Regions from separate parts of the Wenzhouxiangella sp. YN1 genome, predicted to be linked through region 1. Evidence: riboswitches for the same ligand, from Rfam matches in the RefSeq annotation. Region 1 holds a riboswitch; the other holds the start of a gene.
What was found. A riboswitch is a leader RNA that binds a small molecule or an ion and turns the genes downstream of it on or off. The one in region 1 is predicted to bind thiamine pyrophosphate.
Positions count from the first base shown of each region.

Region 2: linked by a shared signal. The riboswitch ahead of thiM (hydroxyethylthiazole kinase) and the one ahead of ACEWQZ_RS08245 (TonB-dependent receptor) in region 1 are both predicted to bind thiamine pyrophosphate.

Region 1 covers NZ_JBJNIO010000147.1:195,477-204,634, forward strand. The annotation lists gene gap (type I glyceraldehyde-3-phosphate dehydrogenase) at 1-569, shown strand, start outside; gene ACEWQZ_RS08220 (phosphoglycerate kinase) at 631-1,791, shown strand; gene thpD (ectoine hydroxylase) at 2,088-3,032, shown strand; gene ACEWQZ_RS08230 (superoxide dismutase family protein) at 3,070-3,735, opposite strand; gene ACEWQZ_RS08235 (DNA-3-methyladenine glycosylase family protein) at 3,866-4,501, opposite strand; gene ACEWQZ_RS08240 (DedA family protein) at 4,820-6,178, shown strand; TPP riboswitch at 6,202-6,305, shown strand; gene ACEWQZ_RS08245 (TonB-dependent receptor) at 6,388-8,520, shown strand; gene pnuC (nicotinamide riboside transporter PnuC) at 8,593-9,158, shown strand, end outside.
Region 2 covers NZ_JBJNIO010000108.1:17,575-26,732, reverse strand. The annotation lists gene ACEWQZ_RS02480 (alpha/beta hydrolase family protein) at 1-901, shown strand, start outside; gene ACEWQZ_RS02475 (DUF488 domain-containing protein) at 898-1,482, shown strand; gene ACEWQZ_RS02470 (hypothetical protein) at 1,493-1,945, opposite strand; gene ACEWQZ_RS02465 (NAD(P)/FAD-dependent oxidoreductase) at 2,247-3,437, shown strand; gene ACEWQZ_RS02460 (helical membrane plugin domain-containing protein) at 3,437-3,877, shown strand; gene ACEWQZ_RS02455 (iron-sulfur cluster assembly scaffold protein) at 3,892-4,335, shown strand; gene ACEWQZ_RS02450 (TenA family protein) at 4,359-5,024, opposite strand; gene thiD (bifunctional hydroxymethylpyrimidine kinase/phosphomethylpyrimidine kinase) at 5,027-5,836, opposite strand; gene thiM (hydroxyethylthiazole kinase) at 5,855-6,655, opposite strand; TPP riboswitch at 6,645-6,743, opposite strand; gene ACEWQZ_RS02435 (DUF5610 domain-containing protein) at 6,820-7,362, opposite strand; gene ACEWQZ_RS02430 (GGDEF domain-containing protein) at 7,517-8,785, shown strand; gene ACEWQZ_RS02425 (zinc-dependent metalloprotease) at 8,774-9,158, opposite strand, start outside.

The DNA.
Region 1 (9,158 bases):
ACGTCATCGTATCGAGCGCCTCGTGTACCACCAACTGCCTGGTTCCCCTGGTCAAACCGCTCCAGGATACCATCGGCATCGAGCAGGGGCTGATGACGACCATTCACGCCTACACCAATGACCAGGTGCTGACCGACGTCAACCACAAGGATCCGCGCCGGGCGCGCTCGGCCACCCAGAACCAGATTCCGACCAAGACCGGTGCCGCTGCCGCGGTCGGGCTGGTCATGCCCGAACTCGATGGCAAGCTTGACGGTCACGCGATCCGCGTGCCCACCATCAACGTCTCGCTCGTCGATCTGAGCTTCATTGCCAGCCGCGACACCTCAGTGGAAGAGGTCAATGCGACGCTCAAACAGGCCAGTGAAGGCAGTCTCAAGAATATTCTGGGCTACAACACCGAGCCGCTGGTCTCCAGCGACTTCAATCACGATCCGCGTTCGTCCATTTTTGATTCCACCCTGACCAAGGTCTCCGGCCGCATGGTCAAGGTTTTTGCCTGGTACGACAACGAGTGGGGCTTTTCCAACCGCATGCTCGACACCGCTGTGCTGATGGCAAACAAGTGAGCAGGGGGTCGGGCCGGGCCGCCTGACCGAAACCAGCAAGTCACTCAGGGGAAGCAAGCGCATGAAAACCATCGACCAGGTCGACCTTGCCGGCAAGCGCGTCCTGATCCGCGCAGATCTCAATGCACCCATCCGCAATGGCCAGGTGACCTCGGCGGCACGCATCAAGTCAGCCCTGCCCACGATTCGTCAGGCGCTCGACGCCGGTGCCGCGGTGATGGTCATGTCCCACCTTGGTCGTCCGGAAGAGGGCGGGTTCGACGAGGCATTCAGCCTGGCGCCGGTCGCCGGGAAGCTCGGGGAGCTGCTGGGCCGTTCGGTCAAACTCGTGCGCGACTGGATCGACGGCGTGGAAGTCGAGGCCGGTCAGCTCGTCCTGCTTGAAAACGTGCGCTTTCTGGAAGGCGAAAAAGCCAACGATAGTCATCTGGCAAGAAAAATGGCGGCTCTGGCCGACGTTCTGGTCTTCGACGCCTTTGCCGCCGCCCACCGTGCCCAGGCATCCACCGAGGGCTTGATTCGTCATGCTGCCGTTGCTTGCGCCGGCCCCTTGCTGATGCGAGAGGTCGCGTCTCTGCAAAAGGCGCTGGCCAGCCCCGAACGACCCATGGTGGCCATTGTCGGTGGCGCCAAGGTCTCGTCCAAGCTCACCGTGCTCGAAGCGCTGATTGACAAGGTTGACCAGCTGATCGTCGGCGGCGGGATTGCCAACACCTTTCTCGTTGCTGCCGGTTACGATGTCGGCGGTTCGCTGTATGAAAAAGATCTGGTCGACACCGCCCGGGATCTGATCAGGCGCGCTGAACACAAGGGTGCAGCCATTCCGCTGCCGGTCGACGTGCTCACTGCCGAACGCTTCCACGAGGACGCCCATGCCACCATCCGCGATACCGGGCGCGTTCACAAGGAAGAGATGATTCTCGACATTGGCCCCGAATCGGCGCGGACACTCGCGGCCATCGTCCGCGGGGCCGGCACCGTCCTCTGGAACGGCCCGCTGGGCGTGTTCGAGTTCGAGGCCTTCCACTCCGGCACCGAGACCATCGCGCAGGCCGTGGCGGACTGCGAAGGCTTCACCCTGGCCGGCGGGGGCGACACCATCGCGGCGATCGAGAAATTCCACGTGGCCGACCGGATTGATTACATCTCGACCGCCGGTGGCGCATTTCTGGAATATGTCGAGGGCAAAGAGCTTCCTGCCATTCGTGCCTTGAGCGATTGAGGCGACGCGTTTTTGGGGTGCGTCGTCCATATTTTCGGGCTCGGCGTGGCCGCGGCTTTGCGCAAGTCTTTCGCAAGTGGCTTCAGGCAGGAGCAGCGGGCGAAAGTTGCGGTTGTTCGAACACCTGATATCATCAGGATACGAGCAGATACGCAGGCCTGCTGTGCAGGATCTTGGGGAGCTGTCGGAATCACGTCAGCATACAAGTTTCATCCTGTGTGAGCCGGTTCCCGCTGCAGGGGCGTGTTTCTCGGAAGACAGGGGGGGCTCTGTCTTCTTGAAAGAGGCTCCAAAAAATGGCACAAGCTCATGAACAGCCGCACTCCGACCCATACCCCACCCGGCTTCGCCAGGCACGTGACGCGATCGAGCGCATGGCCCCGATCGTGCATTCACGCGCTCCTGATCGCTGGGCGGGGCCGCTCGATGAAGTCGCTCTTTCAAACTATGAGCGCGACGGATTTCTGTGGTTCAAGGGATTTTTCTCCAGACACCGCGTCGAGCCCTTCTTCGATGAACTGAAGGCCATCGCGAACGACAAGACCTGGATGTCATCCGAGCAGGTCATTCGTGACCCGGACACGGGCCGGATTCGGTCGGTTTTCGGCATGCACAGGATATCGAGAAGGTTCGAGGAGCTCACGCGCGATGCCCGGATCCTTGGCATGGCGCGACAGCTCCTCGGCAGCGATGTGTATATCCATCAGTCCCGCATCAACGACAAGTTCGGCTTTGAAGGCAGCGGTTTCGATTGGCACTCGGACTTCGAGACCTGGCACGCGGAGGACGGAATGCCGCGCATGCGTGCCGTGAGCGCGTCGATCATGCTGACCGAAAACAACGAGTTCAATGGGCCACTGATGTTGATCCCGGGCTCGCACCACTGGTTCGTGCCCTGTGTCGGCAAGACACCGGACCAGAACTGGAAAGCTTCCCTGAAGGCGCAGCGAATCGGCGTTCCGAGTCAGGAATCGCTTTCCGAGCTGGCCCGAAGCGGTGGCATTCGTGCGCCCAAGGGCCCGGCGGGCTCGCTGCTGCTGTTTGAATGCAACACGCTGCATGCCTCCAACGAGAACATGTCGCCATGGCCTCGCTCCAACCTGTTTTTCGTCTACAACAGCGTTCGCAATCTCCCGCGCGCGCCGTATGCCGCCCCCACAAGGCGGCCGCATTTCCTGGCCGAGCGGGAAAACCCGGAGCAGCTGGAGATGCACGACCGGTATCCAGAGCTGGCGGGTTGATGATCTCCGTGGCTGCCGGGTTGATGATCGCAGCCGGTCAGGCGTCCTCCGCCTGAATGACTCCGCAAGCGACTCGGGCACCTGCGGCGCCGCTGGGCTGGCTTTCCAGATCGTCTTCTCCGGCATGGACGACGACCGCCTTGCCGACGATGCTGTTGTCACCGCTCAGAGACAGGAATTCGAATTCCTGATTCAGCATTGCCTGCCCGCTGTCATCGGCCTCGATATTGCCGAGGTCGCCCACATGGTGCATCGGGTCACCGGGAGCGCCGTGCCGGACATCCTCGGGGTTGTAGTGGCCGCCCGCCGAACTGGCGTCCGGGGACGAACAGTCACCCCTGGCGTGAACATGAAATCCATGTTGTCCCGGTGACAGTCCGTTGACCATCGCGTCGACGCGAATGCCGCGCTCGGTCGTATAGAACTTGACGGCTCCGCTGGCCTGATGGCCCGAGGTGGCGGCAAGCTCAGCCATGGCATCCGGCGTACCGGACGTGTCGTCGCCGTCGTCATCGCCTGATGCGCGCGCGCCCTGGGTCGATCTGCCCTCAACGGTCGGCTCGCCGGTCTCCTGCCTGGGCGACGACTCATCGGTCATTTTGCCGGTTGCCTCGTCGCTCATCGAGTCGCCGGTGTTGCAAGCGGCCAGGGGGATGAGGAACATCAAGCCGGTGATGAGTATCCATTTTCTGGCGTTGAACATTGGGTCTCCTCACGATTCTGGAACCATGCGCCCACTATACACCTGATGAAGGTTGCTCCATGGCCAATGCCTGTATTTCGATGGGGCCGACATCAGTCGCACGACGGAGGGGCTTGCCGCTTCGGCTGGCTCAGCCCATTGGCGCATTCGAATAGTAGTGCCAGACAAGGATCGCCACCGCGCTGCGATGCGGCTTCCACGGGTGAGCGATGGCGTCTGTACGTTTGCGGTCGGGGCGCTCACGCATGCGCCTGATGCGCTGAACACCGGCCCGAATGGCGATGTCGTCGGCCGGCCAGACGTCGGGCCGACCCAGCGAGAACAGCAGAAACATCTCCGCGCTCCAGCGCCCGAAGCCCTTGAGCCGGGTAATCTGCGCGATCACTTCTTCATCGGGCAGCTCGGCAAGCGCGGCCGGCACCAGCGAACCCTCCAGCACGGCCTGCGACAGCCCCCGGGCGTAGGCGATCTTCTGCCTGGACAGGCCCAGCGCCCGCAGCCGATCGTCGCCCAGCGCCTGCAGGCGTTCCGGCTGCAGGTCGTTGTCAAGCGCGGCTTCGATCCGGCCGAAAATGGTCGCGGCGGCCTTTACCGACAGCTGCTGCCCGACGATGATGCGCAGGAAATGCCGATAGTCTGGCGCGCCCATCCGGCGCTCGGCGGGATAACCCACCTGCGCGAGCGCCGCGGCAATGTCCCGGTCGCGCCGGGCAATCCTGTCCAGCGCATTGCGCAGGTGTTGTTGCGTCAACTGGAATGTTGTCACGGGTGGACCTTTTCGAGCCCTGTCAAATGATTGCCGCGCGCCATTCTACCGCGGCGTCCGGGGCAGGCCGGTCGTGCCAGGCGCAACCCGCTTCGAGGTCGGGTTGATAAATGCCTGTGAGGCGAGCGGGCCAGAAAGCGGCCAGGGTCTGCGCCGCTGTCGCGTGTTCTGGGCATTGCCTCACGCAAGCCTTTCGGTGTGTCCGGGAGTATGTTTATACTTCAGGCGGGGGCGCGTGGAATCCGGGGTCGTGCGAGAGCTCGGTCCGGTGATTCTCAGATACCTCAACAGATGCCCTGAGGCAATGGATCTGGCGTCATGGACAAACTTCTCCAGCCGCTTTTCGAGCTCCCGCCGCTGACGGTCTACATCCTGATTGCGGTGCTGTGCTGGACCGAGGCCGCCTTCTTCCTGGGGTTCGTGACGCCCGGCGAGCTGGCTGTGGTGACCGGCGGGATTCTCGCCTCGCGTGGTCAGCTCGAAATGGATGTGTTGCTCGGTATCGTGCTGGTGGCGACGGTGATGGGTAATGCCACCGGCTTCTACGTTGGTTGTCGCTGGGGAAACGGGCTGCTCGGATGGGCGCCGCTGCAGCGCATTTGCGGTCCATCGATTCGCAAGTCACAGGAGTTCATGGCCCGCCGCGGAGCCTGGGCCATCGTGCTCGGCCGCGTATCCACTCCCACCCGCATCATCGTGCCTTTTCTGGCCGGTGCCTCGGGCATGCCCTATCGACATTTTGTACTGTTCGACATTCCCGCAAGCCTGGTCTGGGCCATGGTCTGGGCGATTCTGGGCTTCGTGCTCGGAGAGTCCTGGGGGCTGCTGAGAGAGATCGGCGGAACGGCCGCGCTGTTGGTTCTGATCCTGTTTCTGACCGCCGTGGTCATTCGCTGGGTTGCGGCTCGCATTGCGGCCCATCAGCGGCGAGTGAAAGCTGTATTCCGGCTGGCTCTGCGAGCGACCGGTACGCAGGGCATCGCGCGCGTGCTGGCTCCAGGGTTTCGCTGGTTGACCCGGCGCTTCGATCCGCGCGTGGCACAGGGTCTGAGCTTGACCATCTGCTTTGTCGCCCTGCTGGCCGGAATCGGTGTTATCGGTCTGGTATTTGACCAGACCCGGGCAGTGAAGGGGCTGGCGTTGATCGACTTTCCCGTCCTCGACTGGATGAGCAGCACGCGAACCGACCAGGCCGTGTCGATCGCCCGTAGCGGGCTGCATGCGCTTTACTGGCCCGGGGTTGTGGTCACCGCGCTGCCGCTGATGGCTTTCGTGTTGTGGCGCGTGGGCTGGCTTGCCGCAGTTCGCGTGGGCGTCGGCCTGGTAGGCGCAGCCGGCGGGGCTTATTTCCTTGATCGTTTTGTGCTTCAGGGTCATGTCCCCGGCGCGGAATTTCCCTCCGTGCCCGTTGCGACAGCGGCAGCGCTGCTCGTGCAGGCCACCGCGCTCACCGCGCGGACGCTGGATTGGGGCGGTGCGGTGGGCGCTGCCGCCGTCGGTACTTTCATGCTGTGTACGGTGGCGCTGGCCACGGTGGTGGCCGGCTGGGCTGCGCCTTCGGGCATTGTGCTGGGGCTGGCCCTGGGGCTGGCATGGGCCACCACCCTGGAGCTGCCCGGCACCGCGCTGCGGCCGCGCTCAGCACCTGCACCTGCTGAGCGCGAAGAGGCGGCCTGAAGCCTTCGCCATGCGCTATAATGGGCGCTTCCTCGGGGTGGCGTAATCGCCTGAGACACCCACGCGGGTGGACCCGTCGAACCTGATCCGGTTAATGCCGGCGTAGGGACAGGAACGTCAAGCGCCCTTCAAGGCCACTGCATGGCGCTGGCGGCAATCCCCCGTGCATTCCGGGTCTCCATTGTTGACTTGCATTCGGAGACTCACAAGTGAATATTCAAGCGTCCTTCTTCGGGCTGCTGCTGGCGCTATCGTCAGTCAGCTTCGCGCAGTCCGATGACGTCGAGGACTTTTCTGACGATGACATCGAAGATCGTATCGTGGTCACGGCCGATTTCTATCGCTCCGGTTTGTTCGACCTCGGCGGCAGCGTCAGCGTCATCGACGGTGAAACCGTCCGCGAGCGAGGAGCCTCGCACCTCGAGCACGTGCTCAACATCAGCCCCAACGTCAACTTTTCCACGGGTGCCTCGCGCGGCCGTTTTTTCCAGATTCGGGGGATCGGCTCCCGCAGCCAGTTCGTTGAACCGATGAATGCCTCGGTCGGGCTGCTGGTCGACGGCATCGACATGACCGGTCTGGGCGGTGGCGCGACGACCCTGGATGTGGCCCAGCTCGAGATTCTGCGTGGTCCGCAGGGCACCCTGTTTGGCGCCAATGCTCTGGCCGGCATGATCAATATCGTTACCGGCAGCCCCACTGAAGCATTCACCAGCCACCTGGAGGTCAGCGCCGGCAACTACGGCATGCGCGCGTTCGAGGGCATGGTTTCCGGGCCGCTCAGCGACACGCTGGGGTATCGACTGGCTTATTCCAATCAACAGAGTGACGGCTTTCAGGAAAACGCTTACCTGGGTCGCGATGATGTGCAGAACATTGATGAACAGACGCTGCGCAGCAAGCTGCGGTGGCAGCCCCATGATGATCTGCAAATCGACCTGACCGGCTTGTACCTGGATGTCGACAACGGCTACGACGCGTTCTCTCTGGACAATACGCGCATGACCTACTCCGACCGACCCGGGCACGATCGCCAGGAGACGCTGGCCGGTTCGGTTCGCATCCACTGGCATGCACATGATGCCTTCGACATCGAGGCGCTCATCAGCCGCACCGATGCCGACCTGGAATATGGCTATGACGATGACTGGACCTTCGTTGGCTTCTGCGAGGTCTTCGAGTGCCCGGGCGCGCCATTCACGGCATTCGACAACTATATTCGCCGCGATCGCAATACCACGCTGGATCTTCGGGCGGTATCCAGCAGCGGGCCGGATCAGCTCAACTGGGTGATCGGCGCTTATGTGCGCAATGCGGGCCAAAGCCTGCGGCGTGAGTACAGCTTTCTTGCCAGCGACTACCTGTTCGACTACGACACCGACAACCATGCCGTCTACGGACAGGTAGAGATACCGATGACGCGCCAGTTGCAGTTGGTGGCCGGTTTGCGCGGTGAGCGGCGCGAGGTCGAATACAGCGACAGCGACGGCGCCGCCTTTGAGCCCGGCGAGGACATGTGGGGCGGCAAGCTGGCGCTCGAATATCGCACCGACGGCGGCGGGCTGTGGTACGCGCTGGCATCTCGCGGATACAAGGCCGGCGGAATCAACAGCGATTCGCTCATTCCCGATGAGCGGCGCGCGTTCGACACCGAAACCCTGTTGAACTATGAGCTCGGCGTGAAGAAGCGGCTGCTCGACAATCGGGTCGATCTGCGAGCGGCGGTGTTCTATCAGGACCGCAGTGATGTTCAGGCCGAACAATCGCTGGTCGAGCCCATCGAGGGTGAATCCTGCCCCTGCCACTTCATCGAGTACAAGGCCAACGCCACCGCCGGGCGGAGCTACGGCCTGGAGGCCGAGCTCAACTGGCGCGTGAGCCATCGCCTGCTGGCGTTTGCCAGCCTCGGCCTGCTGGATACCCGCTTCGAAGAGTTCCTCAACTATTCGCATGTCGATGCCGACCCGGCCAGCGGAGAGCCGTACGACATGGACGGACGCGAGCTGCCGCATGCGCCGAACTACATGTTCAATCTGGGCGCCATCGTGCAGCTGTCCGATCGCTGGTACGTGCGGGTGGAGGCCGAGGGCAAGGATGCGTTCTACTTCTCGAGCCGTCACGAGACCCGATCCAACGCTTATGAGACCTTCAACGCCCGCATTGGCTATCGTCAGGGGCCCTGGGATTTTGCCCTGTGGGCGCGCAATATCGCCGATCAAGACATCAAGACCCGCGCTTTCGGCAGCTTCGGCAACGATCCGCGCGAGAACTATGTGGTCGAGCCCTACTTTCAGTTTGGCGAGCCCCGCGTGGTTGGAGCGACACTGCGTTATGTCTACTGACCGGCGCAGGCAGGTGCCGGCGGGCCCGGGCCGCAGGTGTCGGGCCCTTGATCGTGCCCCGGAGGCTGCGGCATGAAGCTGGAGCACTGGCTGGAACAGCTCGATGAGCGCTGGGCAGCGATGTCGGCCTGGGAGCTGGCCGCGGTGCTGCTGGCCATCACCTACCTGGTGTTGGCCGTAAGCCAGAACCGCCTGTGCTGGATTGCCGCTTTCATCAGCACCGCGCTTTTCACCGCGCTGTTCTGGCGGGTGCAGCTGCTCATGCAGTCGGCACTCAATGTGTATTACATGGGCATGGCGGTCTATGGCTGGTGGTACTGGCGCCACGGCAACAGCGGCGGGCAGGCGCTGTCGGTGACGCGCTGGCCGCTGTGGCGACATGCCCTGGCGCTGCTGGTGGTGGTGCTGTCTACCCTGGTGTCGGGCTACTTGCTCTCGCGCCACAGCCAGGCGGCCTGGCCGTATCTCGATTCTCTGGTCACCTGGGGTGCGGTCGTGACAACTTTCATGGTGGCGCGCAAGGTGCTGGAAAACTGGGTCTACTGGATGGTGTTCAACAGCCTGGCGATCTTTCTGTTTCTCGACCGCGGCATGGCGCTGACCGCGCTGTTGAACGTCGCTTATCTGATCATCTCGGT
Region 2 (9,158 bases), on a different contig from region 1:
CACTGAACGCGTCGACGCGGCCCAGGGCGAACCCGACTGGCGCCACAGCCGCCGAGCAATCACCGAATTCGAAGACCCCACGCCGCAACTGCGACAAATCGAGAAACGGATCGTGCGCTACGAGCGCGAGGACGGCGTGCCGCTGAGCTTTCATTTGCACCTGCCGCCGGGCTACGAGCAAGGCGAGCGGCTGCCCACCGTGGTCTATGCCTATCCGCAGGAGTATTCCGACGCCGCCACCGCTGGCCAGGTGCGCGGTTCGACCCGGCGTTTCAGCCGCTTCTGGGGCGCCTCGCACCTGTACTTCCTGCTGCGCGGCTACGCCGTGCTCGACAACACTGCCATGCCCATGATCGGCGATCCGGAAACCGTCTACGACAGCTTTGTCGAGCAGCTCGTCAACGACGCCGAAGCGGCCGTGGCCAAGGCGGTCGACATGGGCATCGCCGACCCCGAGCGCATCGGCGTGATCGGCCACAGCCACGGCGGCCTGATGGTAGCCAACCTGCTCGCGCACACCGATCTGTTCCGGGCCGGCATTGCGCGCAGCGGCTCGTACAACAAGACCAACCAGCCCTTCGGCTTCCAGTCCGAGCGGCGCACGCTGTTCGAGGCCCGCGACGCCTATATCCGGCTTTCACCCACCTTCTACGCCGACCAGGTCGACGAGCCGGTGCTCGTCATCCACGGCAAGGACGACTCCAACCCCGGCACGCTCACTTACCAGAGTGAAGTCTTCTTCGAAGCGGTACGCGGATCGGGCGGCACCGCGCGGCTGGTTCTTCTGCCGTTCGAGGACCACGGCTACCGTGCCCGGGAAAGCATCGAGCACGTATTGTGGGAACAGCTGGAATGGTTCGACCAGCACGTCAAGAACGCGAACGCAGCCGCGGCGCCGTGACGAGCGACGGACCGGCCGGCGAGTCGACGGCGGGCTCGGCGAACCGGGCCTTCTACACGGTGGGCCATTCAACCCGTTCGATCGGCGAATTCGCCGAGCTGCTCGGCCAGGCCGGAATCGAGCAGCTTGTCGACGTGCGCAGCGTGCCGCGATCGCGCACCAACCCCGACTACAACCTCGAGGTTCTGCCCGAAAAACTGGCTCCCTGGGATATCGAGGCGACGCATATGCCCGCCCTCGGCGGCCTGCGCGGCAAGAGCCGGGAGGTCGACGAGGCGGTCAACGGCTACTGGCGCAACCGCAGTTTTCACAACTATGCCGACCATGCCCTGAGCGAAGATTTTCAGACCGCGCTCGAGCAGCTCATCGACCTGGGTTCACGCAAGACCTGCGCGCTGATGTGCGCTGAGGCGGTGTGGTGGCGCTGCCACCGACGCATCATCAGCGACCACCTGCTGGCCGGCGGCGAGCGCGTGTACCACCTGATGGGCCGCGATCGCATCGAGCCGGCGAAGATGACTGACGGCGCCGTCGTTGCAAACGGCCGCGTCGTCTATCCGGCGGGCGCTGAGAAAGGCTGAAGGTCGCTGATCAACCCGCGCCAAGCGCCTGCATCTGCAGCGTCTCGGCACGAGCCATCGCTTTTTGCAGGCCTTTCCAGTTGCGGTTGTAGCGCGCCACGAGATCCGCCAGGCCCTCACCCTCGGCCCTGGCCATCTTCAGCGCCAGCTCGCGCGCGGTGTCCATCCCGGCCTTGAACTGCTGGTCGAGTTCGGCCGCCTCGCTTTTCATTGCGTCACTGCCCTTGTCCTCGATCAGGCCGATGTAGACCGACATCTTGCCCTTCGCTCTGGCCATGCTGCTGTGGGCGTCGCGCATCAATGACGCGCCGGGCTGTGCTGCAGACGGGTCCGCCGGGACTTCGAGCAGGCCGGGGACTTCCCCGCCTGATGACGGATCGGATTGCTGCGCGTTGCCGCAGCCGGCCATGGCCACAGCGGCGGCGAAGATGAGAATGCGTGCGATGGACAATGGATGCGTCATCGACGGGCTCCTGAATCGTTGGAGGCGAGCGGATAACCCGCCGGTGAGTGGTGTCTGAAACATCCTAATGCAAGCGCGGCTCACATACTTGGCAGACCCAGTGTCGACACCCGCCTTTGCCCTGGAGCTGGTCATCACTGAACACACGCAGCATCCGTGATGGGGGTCACGCTCGCCCGGTTGCCTGCCTTTTTTGCCTGAACTCACCGGCTGTGCTACGGTCAATCCGAATGTACGCATATAAGCAAAGGGCGGCGTAGTGGCCGGCAGTCGCGGGCTTGTCCCGAAAGGAAGTTTGACCATGACCAAGCACATTCTGGTTGTCGGCGGCGGCATCGGTGGCACGATGACGGCCAACAACCTGGTTGCAAAACTCTATCCGGAAGTATCGCGCGGGGAAGTCACCGTGTCGATGATTTCCGACTCTCCCTGGCACTACTACAAGCCGGCGTTCATGTACGTCGCCTTTGACATGATGTTCAAGGACGAGCTGCGGCGCAAGCAGCGCTCGCTGCTGCGCCCGGAAGTCGATTTCACCCTCGACAAGGTAACCGAGTTCGACTTCAAGGGCTCGTGCGTCAAGACCCGATCCGGCAAGCGTGTCGACTACGACTACATTGTCGTCTCTACCGGCTGCATTCCCTCGCCTGAACGCATCGAGGGCCTGAAGGAAGCCGGCGATCATTTCTATCAGCACGACCCGGCGCGCCAGCTCGCCAACAAGCTGCGCGACTTCGAGAAGGGCCGCATCTTCATCACGGTCAACTTCCCGACCACGCCCAACGTGCCCCATCAGTGCGGCATCGCGCCGATGGAGACCACCTTCATGGTCGATGAATACATGCGCCGCAAGGGCGTACGCGACCAGGTCGAGATCGTCTACACCTACCCGACCATCGCCCAGCTGGTGCGCAACTGCCTGTTTTTGCAGGAACCCACCGGCAATGTCCTGCCGGACATCTTCGACTCCAAGGACATCCGCTACAAGCGCGGCTTCACGCTTGCCAAGGTTGACCCGGACCGCAAGGTGGCCATTTCCGAGGAAGGCGAAGAAGAGAACTTCGACCTGCTCATGGCCACGCCGCCGATTCGCGCCGTCGACGCGGTGCTCGACAGCGGCATCTCCGAAGCGCCCAACAACGAAGGCTGGCTGCCGACCAACCGCGAAACCATGCAGCTGGAGGGTTTCGACAATGCCTTTGTGATGGGCGACACCGTCGACCTGCCGATCAGCAAGGCCGGCGGCTCATGCCACAACCAGAGCCCGGTCATTGCCGACAACATCGCCGGCGACCTGCGCTACGGCCGCAACATTGCCAGCTACGACGGCCGCGTGCAGGCCATCGCCCAGATGGGCCTCGAGGCAGGCATGCCGCTTTGGTACGACTACGACATCGATGTTCAGCCGACCCCGCCGACCAAGCTTGGCGGGCTCTCGCGCAAGGCTTTCAACCGCGGTGTCTACTGGGCAGTGGCCCGAGGGATGGTTTAATGAACGACAAGAGCGATATGGACAAGCATGCCGACAGCGGGCAGCAAACAGCCGCAGCCGGTACCAACGGCCAGGCGCAGGCACCCGCACTTGATGCCGCCACCCAGGAAGGGCTGAACGAGCTGGTTGAAAAGCTCGCTCCGCTGCTCCAGGGCCGGCGCCTGCACAACGTGGTCGACCTGCTTTCGTGGACCTCGGACATGGTCGATCTGGCCGACGAGGAGATGGTCAACAAGCTGGCGGCCAATTACGAGAATCTCGTCAGCGGACTGTGGGCTACCGGCAACGCCGCGCGCTATGCTGCCAACGAGGTTTCACAAGCCGAACCGCCCTCGCGCCTGGGCCTGCTGCGTGCGGCCAAGGACGAGGACGTGCGGCGCGGGCTGCACTTTCTGCTGCGCTTTGCGGCCGTCTTCGGCCGCCAGATGCGTCCCGACTGAGCCGCCGACAAACCATGGCGACCGACGAAGAAGTTGCCGCGCTCTACCAGCGCAAGATACGCGAGCTGTCGGCGCGAGTGCGCGCCGACCGCCGCATTGAGGCGCCGCAGATCAGCGTGACCCGGCGCAGCAAGATCTGCGGCAGCATGGTCACACTCGACTTCGACTTCGACGGCGAGCGCATCGAGCGCGTCGGCTATCGCGCCCGCGCCTGCAGCCTGGGCATGGCAGCAACAGCCATCCTCGTCGACGCCGGGCCGGGCCAGAACGCCGATCAGGTGGCCCGGGCGCATACCGCCCTGGCCGACCTGCTCGCCGGCAAGCCGGCCGAGTTCGATGCCCACTGGCAAAGCCTTGAAATCCTCGCGGCCGCCATCCCCTTCCCGGCTCGCCACAACTCCGTACTGCTGCCTTTCGAGACGGCGGCTGAAGCTTTCAGTGAGCTGGCCGCAGCGTAACCCTCGCTGCGGCCGGATTGCGCTCAGCTGCGGTTGAAGAAGTCGCGCTCCATTTTCACCGCGTAGTGAAAGGCATCGGTGGCGGCTTCGTATTCATGCTGTGACGCCGCGGCGAGCGCGTCCTCGGTGGCGGCAATCGCCGCGACAGTGCCGTCGGCGAAACTCTGGTCGGCATAGGTATCCAGCCAGGCACCGTAGGGGTGATCAGGGCCGCGCTGCTGATACAGTCGCAGGCCCACATCCAGATAAACCCAGAAACAGGGCAGCACGGCGGCGGCCACTTCAGCGTAGCTGCCGGTGCCTGCCACCGCCAGAAGGTGGTTGGTGTAGGCACGGGTGGTATCGTCGATTTCGATGGCTGCATCCGTCGCCAGAAAGCCGTCGTGCAGCTCCATTTCGGCAACGATGGCATCGTTTGCCGCCTGTGCCCAGAAGGCTTGCGCCCGCCGGGTCGTGGCCAGCTGGCTGGCGCGGGCAAGCGCGCGCGAGTACTGCCGCAGGTAGGCCGCATCCTGGGCCAGATAGTAATCAAACACGGTCTTTGGGAGCGTGCCCTCACCCAGGCCCTGAATGAAATCCAGCCGGGCAATTTCAGCGTTCATTTCGGCGGCATCCGCCCACAGCTTGGCGGTATGGGGCCCGGCGGGCTCGAGCCCGGTCGGGTTTGTGGCGCCAGCGCTTTGCGTCATGTTCATATTCCTGCCTTTGCGTAAAGTGAGTGAAAATGATGAATCGGGCCGTGGCCGCTGCCGACTTCCAGCTCGTCGGCATGCGCCAGCGCGCCCTGCAGCCAGTGTTTGGTCTGCTCGAATGCCACGGCCCAGTCACCGCTTCGGGCCCGCAATGTCGCCAGCCCTGATGACAGTGAACAGCCGGTGCCGTGGGTGTTGCGGGTCTCGATTCGCGGCGTGGCCAACTCCACCGGGTCCGCCCCCGGCAGCAGCAGGGCATCGGGACAGGACTGGCCCGCCAGATGCCCGCCCTTGACGATCACGCCGGTGTGGTGTCGCGCCATCAAGCGCTGGCCCTGCGCCAGCGCGTCTTCCCAGCCGGCGGCCACGGGTTCGTCGACCAGCAGCGCAAGCTCGGACAGATTGGGCGTCACCATGTCGGCCTGGTTCAGCAGCTCGCGCACGGCGTCTTCGGCCCGCTGCTCCAGCAGGCGATCGCCACTGGTGGCCACCATGACCGGATCGAGGACGACCACCGGCGGCCTGACGGCCTGCAGCCAGCGCCGCACTTCCGTGATCGTGGCTGCATTGCCGAGCATGCCGATCTTGACCGCGTCGATGGTCACATCGTCGCTGACCGCCTCGAGCTGCGCGCGCAGAAAGTCGGTGGGCGGCGTATGGATGCGACGCACGCCGTGGGTGTTCTGGGCCACCAGCGCGGTGACCACGCACATGCCGTAGCCACCCAGCGCGGCTATGGATTTCAGGTCGGCTTGAACGCCGGCACCACCGGTGGGGTCGGTGCCGGCAATGCTCAAGATTCGTTTCACGTCGGACTACCTCCTTGGTCAGGACATATTCAGACGCGCTGCAATCGTGGCCTGATCCAGATTGTGCAAGGCGTCCACAAAAGCCGGCTTGAAGCTGCCCGGGCCGGCCGCATGCGCGGCCGCTTGTTCGGCGGCAATGGCATAGGCGGCGACGGCAGCCGCGACTGCCTTGAACGGCTGGCTGGAATCCAGGGCGACAAAGGCCGCAACGGTCGCGCCCAGGGCACAGCCGCCGCCGGTGATGCGGGTCAGCCACGGGTGACCGTTGCGCACGCGGAGATCGGTCACGCCGTCGGTTACCAGGTCGGTTTCGCCGGAGACAGCCACCACGGCCTGATGGCGCTGCGCCAGATCCTGCGCAGCTTGCCGGGCATCGTCGGCAGTGGCCAGGGTGTCGGTTCCGCGCCCGCCGCGGCCGCTGCCGGCCAGCGCCATGACTTCAGAGGGGTTGCCGCGAATGACGGCAGGTTGATGCCGCAACAGCTCACGCGCCAGGCGGGTTCTTACCGGCAGACTGCCAACCGCCACCGGGTCCAGCACCCAGGGAACGCCGGCGTCGGTGGCCGAGGCCACCGCCTCCAGCGCGGCGGCGCGCGGCTCGGCATAGGGCGTGCCGAGATTGATCAGCAGGGCAGCAGCCGTGCGGGCGAAAGCACCGGCCTCTTCGGGAATGTCCACCATCGCCGGGGCACAACCCAGAGCAAGCAGGGTATTGGCGAGATGATTCAAGACGACCGCATTGGCAATGCACTGCACCAGAGGCGAGGCATCACGCACGGCCGTCAGCCGAGCATCGATATCGGAGGGCGATAATGTCACTGGACTATCCCTTCGCTAGTGCGAACTAGAGCAGGTTCAATGGGTGTAATCTCAGCCGACGATCAGGTCGGCACCCCAAGTCACATCAATTACTGCGAACAGCTTAACAGATCGGCTCGCGGTGGGTCACTCCGGATGGAAAAACCGCCGGCACGGCCGCAGCGTCACGCCGAGGCCTCCGCGGAAGCGCTCAAGGCACTGTCCAGAAAGCTCTTCAGACCTTCCTGCACAAGATCATGAGTCCTGTCGATATTGGCGGCCACCTCGCCCTGAAGCACATCGAGGCCGCTGAGGATCTCGCGGGCCTCGGCAAATCCGCGCTCGATCCCCTGGCCGATCAGCTCGACAAAGTCCTTTGCGGCGGTTGCCGCATCCTTGTCCGGATGCTGTTTCTGATAGGCCTGAAAAAACCCCGTGCTCTGGGAGACGATACGCTTGGCGGTTGCCTCCGGCGAAACGTCCAGCCCGGAGTCGTAGGCCTGCTGAATGGCGTTCGGCCCCAGTTCCGGCGCGAGCACGTCGTTGAGGCTTCCCAGAGCCGTCCTGTAGGTCAGCGCGAGCGGATTGTCACCCGAGCTCAGACGCGCTGCCTGCGCTGAGCCGGCCACGCCCTTGCCGAACGGGGTGTTGACCCCGCCACGACCCGGCTGCCCCCCCTTGGGCTGCGCCCCGGTGGGCGATGCTTTGCTGAAGGCTGGTATTTTCATGGCGATGTCTCCGGCAGGGATTCCAGCCCGCTGTAGCGGCGGCAAGCGTGAAAGCTTGAGCCGGGCCGGCAAGGCAGGCTGTCGCGCCTGCTGCCGAACCGGCGGCCGGGGTCATGCAGGCAGTGCCTGATACCCGACAGGTTATGATACAAGCATGCTCGCTTCCGAACATCTTGCGGCCCTGGCCCACCCCATCATCGCCCTGGTCATCGGCCTGTTCTTTCTGATCGCCGCGGCGACCAGAAAGGCCAACTACTTCTTGCCCGCCGCCGCGGCCTATATTGCTTTTGCGGTCGGAATCTTCCTGCAGATACTGCTCCTTCCCGGCAACGCGGAAACCAACGCCATGCTGACCGGCGTGGCCTATGCCATTGCTGCTCTGGGCTTTTACCAAGCGCTGGTCCGCGTGGGCGCAGGCACGCCTTCATGGTCGGTCGCAATCGGACTGACGCTGGCTTTTCTGGCCCTGAGGTATTTTCATACGGCACAGAGCTTCAACAGCATTGGCCGGATCTACGGCATCCAGACTTACCTTACCGTCATCTTCCTGCTGGCATGCTGGCACGCCCGGGCGCTGTTGACTCGCGGCAGCGGCCCCGAACGCTTTCTGTTTCTGTGCGTATCCATTTTTGCCCTGAGCCTGCTGCCCCGAACCTTTCTGACGGTCGGCACCGATGCATCACGCTACGGTTTTGACAGGACGCCGTTCTGGGTGTCGACCCAAATCGCCTGGAATGTGTTCATCGTCGTCTTTGCGCTGGCACTGCTGCTCGTGCACGCCTCCCGACGCCTGCAGATGGCCGAGCACAGGGCCTCGATCGACCCGCTGACCCGGCTTGACAACCGCGCCAGCTTCAACGCCAAGGCGGAGTTCGCACGTGGCCGCTGCGCTTGCTACTCCCTGATCTCGATCGACATCGACCGCTTCAAGAGCATCAACGACCGCTGGGGCCACCTCGTCGGCGATCGGGTGCTGGAGCGCGTCGCGGCGCTGATTTCGGGCAGCACCCGCGAAGCCGACGAGGCCGCCCGCTACGGCGGCGAGGAGTTTCTCGTTTTTTTGCCCGACACCGGCATCGACAAGGCGCACAAGATTGCCGAAAGACTGCGCCAGAGCGTGGCGGCAGCAGCGATGCAGGACATTGCGCCCGACCTCCGCTGCACCGCCAGTTTCGGCGTTGCGGAGTTCGACTCCAGCGTGCCCCTCAAGTCAGCTCACCAGCGCGTGGATCAGCTGCTGTATGCGGCCAAGGGAAAGGGGCGCAACCAGGTCTGCCACGACCCGCAGCCGCTCACCGAGGCGGATGTGCAGTGCGCCAGCGCAGCCATCGTGCCCATCAACAAACCGACACCTGATCACCAGCGCACGACCCCGGAACACGATTGTCCGCCCGGACGGCCGGCTGCGCGCTCAGATCGGTGAACCCGGCGGCAGCGGCACCGGCTCGAATGCCGGCGCCCACTCGCCGTCGTCACGATAGCGCGCTATCTGCTGCTGCAGGTAGCGATGCTGCGCACTGTCGTCATGCGCATCCAGCCAGGCTTCCAGATCCGACAGGTCGGCCGCCATCTGTGCGCGTACTTCCGGCGCCAGCCCCGGGTTGTTCATTGCATCGATCCAGCGGTAGACCACCACGTGCAGAATCCGGTGATGTATCTGCCGCTGGGCGTGCTGCTGCGGCTCGAGCTTGAAGGTGCTCGCCATCAGCTTTTCATACACCTCACGGGTACCGCCGGTGGCTGACATGCGCGCAAGGCGATTGAGCCGCTGCGGATGCAGCAGCAGCTTCAGGGTG